One region of the Nitritalea sp. genome, then DNA from elsewhere that is predicted to be linked to it. Evidence: riboswitches for the same ligand, from Rfam matches in the RefSeq annotation. Region 1 holds a riboswitch; the other holds the start of a gene.
The links. Region 1 has a riboswitch for cobalamin ahead of ACXIT9_RS03940 (TonB-dependent receptor). Riboswitches for the same ligand answer to the same signal wherever they lie in the genome.
Positions count from the first base shown of each region.

Region 2: linked by a shared signal. The riboswitch ahead of ACXIT9_RS00530 (DUF5522 domain-containing protein) and the one ahead of ACXIT9_RS03940 (TonB-dependent receptor) in region 1 are both predicted to bind cobalamin.

Region 1 covers NZ_JBSZCV010000008.1:16,584-19,995, forward strand. The annotation lists gene ACXIT9_RS03935 (YncE family protein) at 1-78, opposite strand, end outside; gene ACXIT9_RS03940 (TonB-dependent receptor) at 75-1,961, opposite strand; cobalamin riboswitch at 2,095-2,319, opposite strand; gene ACXIT9_RS03945 (ABC transporter substrate-binding protein) at 2,556-3,412, shown strand, end outside.
Region 2 covers NZ_JBSZCV010000002.1:39,275-42,686, reverse strand. The annotation lists gene ACXIT9_RS00535 (TonB-dependent receptor domain-containing protein) at 1-1,769, shown strand, start outside; cobalamin riboswitch at 1,905-2,090, shown strand; gene ACXIT9_RS00530 (DUF5522 domain-containing protein) at 2,206-2,367, shown strand; gene ACXIT9_RS00525 (acyl-CoA thioesterase) at 2,364-2,759, shown strand; gene ACXIT9_RS00520 (CobW family GTP-binding protein) at 2,825-3,412, shown strand, end outside.

The DNA.
Region 1 (3,412 bases):
CGAACTATCCTCACTACAAGCTGCTAAAAAGAATCCTGCTGTCAGGAGATACAAAAAGGACTTTACTACGTGTTTCATAAGTTTACAGTAAAATGGATGGTATAATTTCTGCCCGGCATGGCACGCAGCCGGAGTACTTGATATTCGGTATTGAAAGCATTCAGCACACGCCCTTGGACCTGGCCGCCATAGCCCCTCCAGCGCCACGTATAGGCGGCATGCAAGTCCGTAAGGCGATAAGCCGCTACGCGTGTGCTATTATCCAAACTGATAAAGCGATCTCCCACAAACTGCTGGTTCACCCCTACTTCTAGAGGTCCTATCCGATAGGTGAGCTGAGCATTCCACTTGTCAAAAGGGGTGTAGGGCAACTGATTCCCGACTGTTCGGTCATTTTCACGTACCGCGCCTACATTCGTCGCTACTGTATGGTTATAAGTGGCCCGCAGACCGAAATGCTGTCTCGCTGTTAGCTGCACCTGTAACTCTCCCTGGTATTCGAGCCCCCGGTTGTGGACTTCGCGGATATTCGAAGGGCTCCAAAAGTTACCCGTGGGCAGCCATACGATCCAGTTGTCCACCCACATAGCATAAGCAGTGAGTCGCTGTTCCACCTTCCAGCGTTTGCTCTCCATGCGGTGCTCGAAGCCCGTCTCCAGGCTCCAGCTTTCCTCAGGCAGTAGGTCCCTATTGCCGCCAGGCTCCCAAAAGCGATCGTTCAGGGTGGGTACTTTAAAACTTCTGGCAGCCGTTCCTACCAGGCGCAGCTTATGGATTTCGCCCTGCCAAAACTGCCAGTTCCAGCCTAAACTGGGCGTAAAAGGTGCCGCTTCGCCATCAAACCAAAACTGTCGCAAATTGACCGAAAAACCAAGACGGGGGCTAGGGGTCACATTAAAGGATTGGTAGAGCTCCAGCCGGTCTTCCTCTGCCTCATAGGTGCTGAGCCTGCCGATCGCCCGCGTGTAGCGGATGCCCGATTTAGCGGCGATCCACTCATTCCCTTTCCAGTCCCACTCCCCCGCAGCCAGATGCTGCCGCGTGCGGTTCTGTGAGGCATTGAAAATATTTTCATCGTGGACGATTCCTGCCTTCAGGTTTAGCGTTCCAGCCGCAGCATAGCGAAAGTAGTCCACGACCACGCGGAGACTGTTGTCCAGCTGCACATCTCGCGTATTCGAGCCGATAACAGGCTGAATCTCCCGCTCGGCACTGTTCCACCAGAGCGCCATGCTCAGTTGATCCCGATCGGAAAGGGTATAGCTGCTTTGATGCACCAGGCCGAGCTGCTCCACCCGTCCATGCGGCATCCGCTCCACAGGCGTCTCACGCCGGGCTAAGTTGCGAAAGGGAAAATCATTCCGGGTAAACTGTCGGTACAGTGTGGTGCTTTGCGCATAGCTGCCTGCGGCAAAGCGATAGCGTAGACTTTTATTCCAAAGGCCGAAACTGCCCAGTCCATGGTCTAGCTGCACCTGATGGCCAGGGGTGAAATCAGCTTGGGTCTCTAGGTGGGTGCTCCCCCCGATGGCATCGGTACCGAAATTAGCCCCTGCGCTGCCCATAAACACATGGGCAGCATCGAAGCCTGCAAGTGGTAAAAGCGAAAAGTCTATTTGTCCTAAGGAGGGGCTATTCAGCGGGAGACCATTCCAAAAGACGGCATGATGGCCCGCGGAAGTACCTCGTGTGCTGACTGTCTGTAACATCCCCGCACCATACTGCCGGACGAACAAACCCGTTTTTTGCTGCAAGTAATCCCCAAGGCTTTCCCCAGGGTGTCGGCGCAGGGCTTCGGCATCCACGGTGTGTACCGCCTGACCGTAGGCATACTTGGTCACCGGAATCGCCTGCACAGACACCGCTTGGAGTTCAAGGGTATCGGTGACGGCGGCCCATGCCACGCCAGAAACTCCCCAGCCACCGAAGAGGCTAAGGAAAAGAAAGACATACCTGTTCATGCGACTATGGAATGAATACAAACGATTTACTCCAAAGCGATTTGGTAAAAGAGGAAAAAGAAAGAATGGCGCGAGCATCACAAGACGACCGGCACACTGACTGATTCGCTCAGCTTTTCACCCGAAAGCTTTGAACTACTGTCGGTTACAGGCAGGTCTCCTGACTTCCCTGGATGCTCCGGCCTTCTCATGCACTCGCACAATGGCCCTCGGTGGGTGGAACATCTCTAATGCGCGATCCGCAGACACGACGCACTCGGGTTACAGTTGCGGGGACAGCTCCGGATTTACACCGGATTCCCTTTTAATTTAGCAGCTCATGAGTGGAACAGCTAAAACCTAAAAACCGCTACAAACATACAAAGGAAATGTTAAGAATCCACTACCACTACTAAAAACTATATGAATTTTACATCTTATGAAATGAGAAAAAAAATCATGAAAAAAATCAAGGTAAAAAAATCTCTTGCTTTACTTTGTATACATGAGACTGCGTAAAGAAGATCTTACACGCTCCCTCTTTCTGCCGCTTTCCTTTTCGAGAAAAGCGTGTCAATAAGTATCTGAATCCCTTCATTAAACGCCTATTTACCTGTGAAGCGAGTAAAAACCTCTATCCTCCACACCCAGCTTATCTCGATTTTCTGCCTGCTTTGGCTGATCCTGACTTTGGGCTGTAGCCCAAAAGAAAGCGAAAAAGATGGACTTTGGGAGCCCCTGCCACTTGCTTACGCAACAGGCTTTAAACTATATCAAATAAACAGCTACCACCTAATCGAAATTCTGCAAGGGTATCCGGGACAAGAAAAGCCTGCTTACCTACTGATCGGAGAGGACGCACCGGATGCCAGAACCCAAGCGGCGCTGCGCGAAATCACCTATCGCTGGATACCCCCGGCCGAGCGGCTTATTGCCACTGCCACCTCCCATCTTCCTCCTTTGGAAGCAGTAGGAGCCTTAGAAAGCTTACTTGCCTTTCCGAATACGGACCTGATCAGTTCCCCTGCCGTACGCGAGCGGATCGCCGCAGGAAAGGTGCAGGAGTTGGGAAAAAATGCAGGGCTTAATGTGGAGGCTGTGCTCGACCTTCAGCCCGACATTGTACTAAACAGCCATTTGGGAGCGGAAGACCGTAGCGCCAGACTCTTGGAGGAAGCCGGCATCTATGTGTTGCCGATAGGCGACTTTATCGAACCGCATCCATTAGGCCGTGCGGAGTGGAGCAAGGTCATCGCCGCCGTAGTAGGCCACTATGAAGAGGCGGTGGAGGTCTTTGCTGACATCTCTTCCCGCTATGAAGCCCTACGGGAGCGGGCGGAGGCGCTATCGCAAAGGCGAATAAAACCTGTTCGCGTCATGACGGGCATTCTCTATCAGGACATTTGGTATGTGCCCAGTGTAGACTCTTGGAATACCCAGTTGATCCGCGACGCTGGAGGCAGCTACATTTT
Region 2 (3,412 bases), on a different contig from region 1:
CAGGACTTCGGGGCTCTAATTTAGGGGTAAATGCCAGCTTAAAGCGAGGCAAGATGAGCTGGACCTTGGGGGGCTTCGGGCGCGCCGGCTATAACATTCTCGGAAGCTTCGAGAATACGCAGCAGCTGCGCGATGCAGAGGGAAATGAGACCGCCACCATCCAGCAGCAAGCAGACACGCGCAACAGCCGACTTTTCGGGAGGTATAATTTGGGATGGGATTATGACATCGACAAGTACAACTTTATGACGGCCTCCATCAGTTTTGGGGTGCGGGATTTCCGTAGCTTCCAGGATGGCTTGCGCTCAGATACCTTTTTAGAGGATATGCTGCAAAACAGCATCGTTCAGGATGTGCGTACGGATAACTTGTCGAATAACATCGACTTGAATTATAATTACACGAAAACCTTCGAAAAACCGCAGAAGGAGTTCAGTATTTCCGGTCTTTATAGCCGAAATAACCGAACAAATGATTTCGTGCAGGCACTCTATAATGGTACACTCACAGATATCGTCAGCCGCGTGAAAAATGAAAACTCGGGTATCAATGAAGAATTTACCGTGCAGCTGGACTATGTGAGCCCGCTGGGCAAAAAGTCCGGTCAAATTTTAGAATATGGAGCGAAAAATATTTTGCGCCGTGTGACTTCGGACTTCCAGCGCTTCCGCTCGGTAGGTGAAGGTCCTTTCGAGCCTATCGAGGGCATCAACTTTAACAATGAGCTGCGCTACGACCAAAATGTGACGGCTGCTTATGCTTCCTACACGACGGCCTTTTTAACCAACTATACCTTAAAGGCTGGCTTGCGTTACGAGTACACAACGATCTCTGCGGACTTCCGAAATTCAGAATTAGAGGCAGATATCCCTTCTTACGGGACCTTCGTGCCTTCGGTGAACATTGGCCGTAGGCTAAAAAATGGCAACATGATTAAGGCCGCCTACAACCGCCGTATTCAGCGCCCTTCTCTAAACTTCCTTAACCCGAATATTGACGATGCGAATCCGCTGCAAATTTCTCAAGGGAACCCGCTTCTGGATCCGGAATTGACCGATAATTTTGAGTTGGGCTACAGCACCTTTATCAAGGGTAGCTCGCTGAATTTCTCTTCTTTCTACCGCAGCACGACGGGGTCTATACAGGCGGTGCGGACCACATTAGCCGATGATATCATTTTCACCACTTTTGAAAATATCGGAAACGAGCAGGCTGTAGGTCTGAGTATCTTTAGTAACATTCAACTGTCTGGAAAATTTAGCTTAAACGGAAGTGTGGAAGGATACTACGCCATGTTGGATAATGGCTTAGAAGATCCCTTATTCGCTGCTTCGAACACGGGCTGGGTTTTTAGCGGACGTCTTTTTGGAAATTATACCTTGCCGAAAGACTGGCAGATCCAGTTGTTTACCTTCGCTCGCGGCCGTCAGGTGCAGCTGCAGGGGACTGCCGGCGGCTTCGGAGTGTACGGTTTGAACTTGAACAAACAGTTTAATGAGCGCCGGGGAAGTATCGGCTTCGGTGCGGAGAACTTCTTTACCTCTGAGTTTATCATCCGTAATGAGCTACGCACCCCCACGATTATGCAGAATTCTACTGTCGGTCTGCGTAATATGAATTTTAAAGTCAACTTTTCCTACCGCATCGGGAAGCTGAGCACGGAGGGTCCATCGCGTCGTAAGCGCCGAGGGGTGACAAATGATGATTTAAAATCCGGAAGCAGCAGCAGTGAAGGTGCTGTGGGCGGTGGCGGCGAAGGCGGTCGATAAGTAGTATTTTTTTTTGATTATTTAGGTGATGAGAAAAGACCCCGACACTGTCGGGGTTTTTTTCGTTTTGATTTTTTTTTGCCCGAAGGGCAAAGTGCCGGAACCAAGCGGCAGGTTTATTGGCTTATAGGTGTATCTTTGTGTACACGTTTAGGTTTTTCCTTTCGGAAAATGAAAAGGGAATCCGGTGCGAATCCGGAGCTTTCCCCGAAACTGTAACTTCCGTCATGCTTTTATGCAGATGCCACTGTCCCGGGTTCGGGGTGGGAAGGCCATAAAAGTGGAAGGAGCCAGGAGACCTGCCTGTTCGTGCCACCCTAAAATCGGAGGAATTTGTCGGGGAGGATGCTTGTGCTTGCCAGCGGGTAAGTACGACTGTCGTCTCTGGCCTGAGGTCTCCTGTTTTGGGTTTTTCAGACTTAAATCCATACGGAATATGCCGAAGACAAAAGGGACGAAGCTCCCCCCGCGCACTGCTTTAAAGGAAGGCGAGCATTATTATTTTGAGGGACCATACATGGTTTTTACGGAAAAGTATCACCTGCTGCGCGGGTACTGTTGTACGAACGGCTGTCGCCACTGTCCCTACTCCAAATGAACCAAGCACAATCTTTAGAAGAGCGCAAAGCAGCGGCTCGTACGTCTATTTTCAAGGCGGTTTTTCCGAATACAACCAATCATTACGACACCCTTTTCGGCGGAAATGCGCTGCAGCTGATGGACGAGGTGGCCTTTATCGCGGCGACCCGTTTCTGTAGGAAAAAGGTGGTAACCGTTTCCACAGGTAAGATTGATTTCAATCATGCCATTCCCGCGGGTACCATCATCGAGCTGGTGGGAGAGGTGCTCCGCGTAGGGCGCACGAGCTTGGAAATCGAGGTCGGCATCTATGTGGAAGAAATGTATTCGGAAAGAAGGGAGCGAGCGATTCGAGGTAATTTCACCTTCGTGGCGGTGGATGAAGCGCGCAGGCCGATTTCTGTCTTGTAAGGATAGGATGGGGACAGTTTTTTCTTTATTTTTGCAACAAATTTGCATCTAATCAATATCAATAAATGAATTCCGCAACTTCTTTACCGCGCATCCCTGTCTATTTACTCACAGGATTTTTAGGTAGTGGCAAGACCACCTTTTTAAACACGCTTTTACAGCGCTGGGAGGACAAGCGGGTGGTGGTGATTGAAAATGAGTTTGGCAGCACCTCCATCGATGGTGCCTTAGTGAGTGCGGCTGTGAATCAGGTCTATGAGTTGGCGAACGGTTGTATCTGCTGCAGCCTGGATCATGAGTTAGTCGAAGTATTAGCTCAGCTTATCAAGCCGGAAAGTCGTCCGGACATCTTGGTCATAGAAGCTTCGGGGGTGGCGGATCCGGGAACTGTGGGCGCCATTTTCAAGCGGGAGGATGTTTTGCAGTACTTTCATTTAGAAAAGATTATCGCACTGGCGGATGCGGAGAATGTCGCGGATCGCCTGGAAGAAACCGTGGAGGCGGGGCGGCAGCTGGTGGCTGCTGATGGCATTATCATCAATAAGTGCGATGCTGTGCATCCGGATTATTTGGTGGAGGTACAGCGGCAGCTGGCGCGCATTAATCCGATCGCCTCCTTTACATTTGCCCGGTACGGGCAGGTTCCGGACACA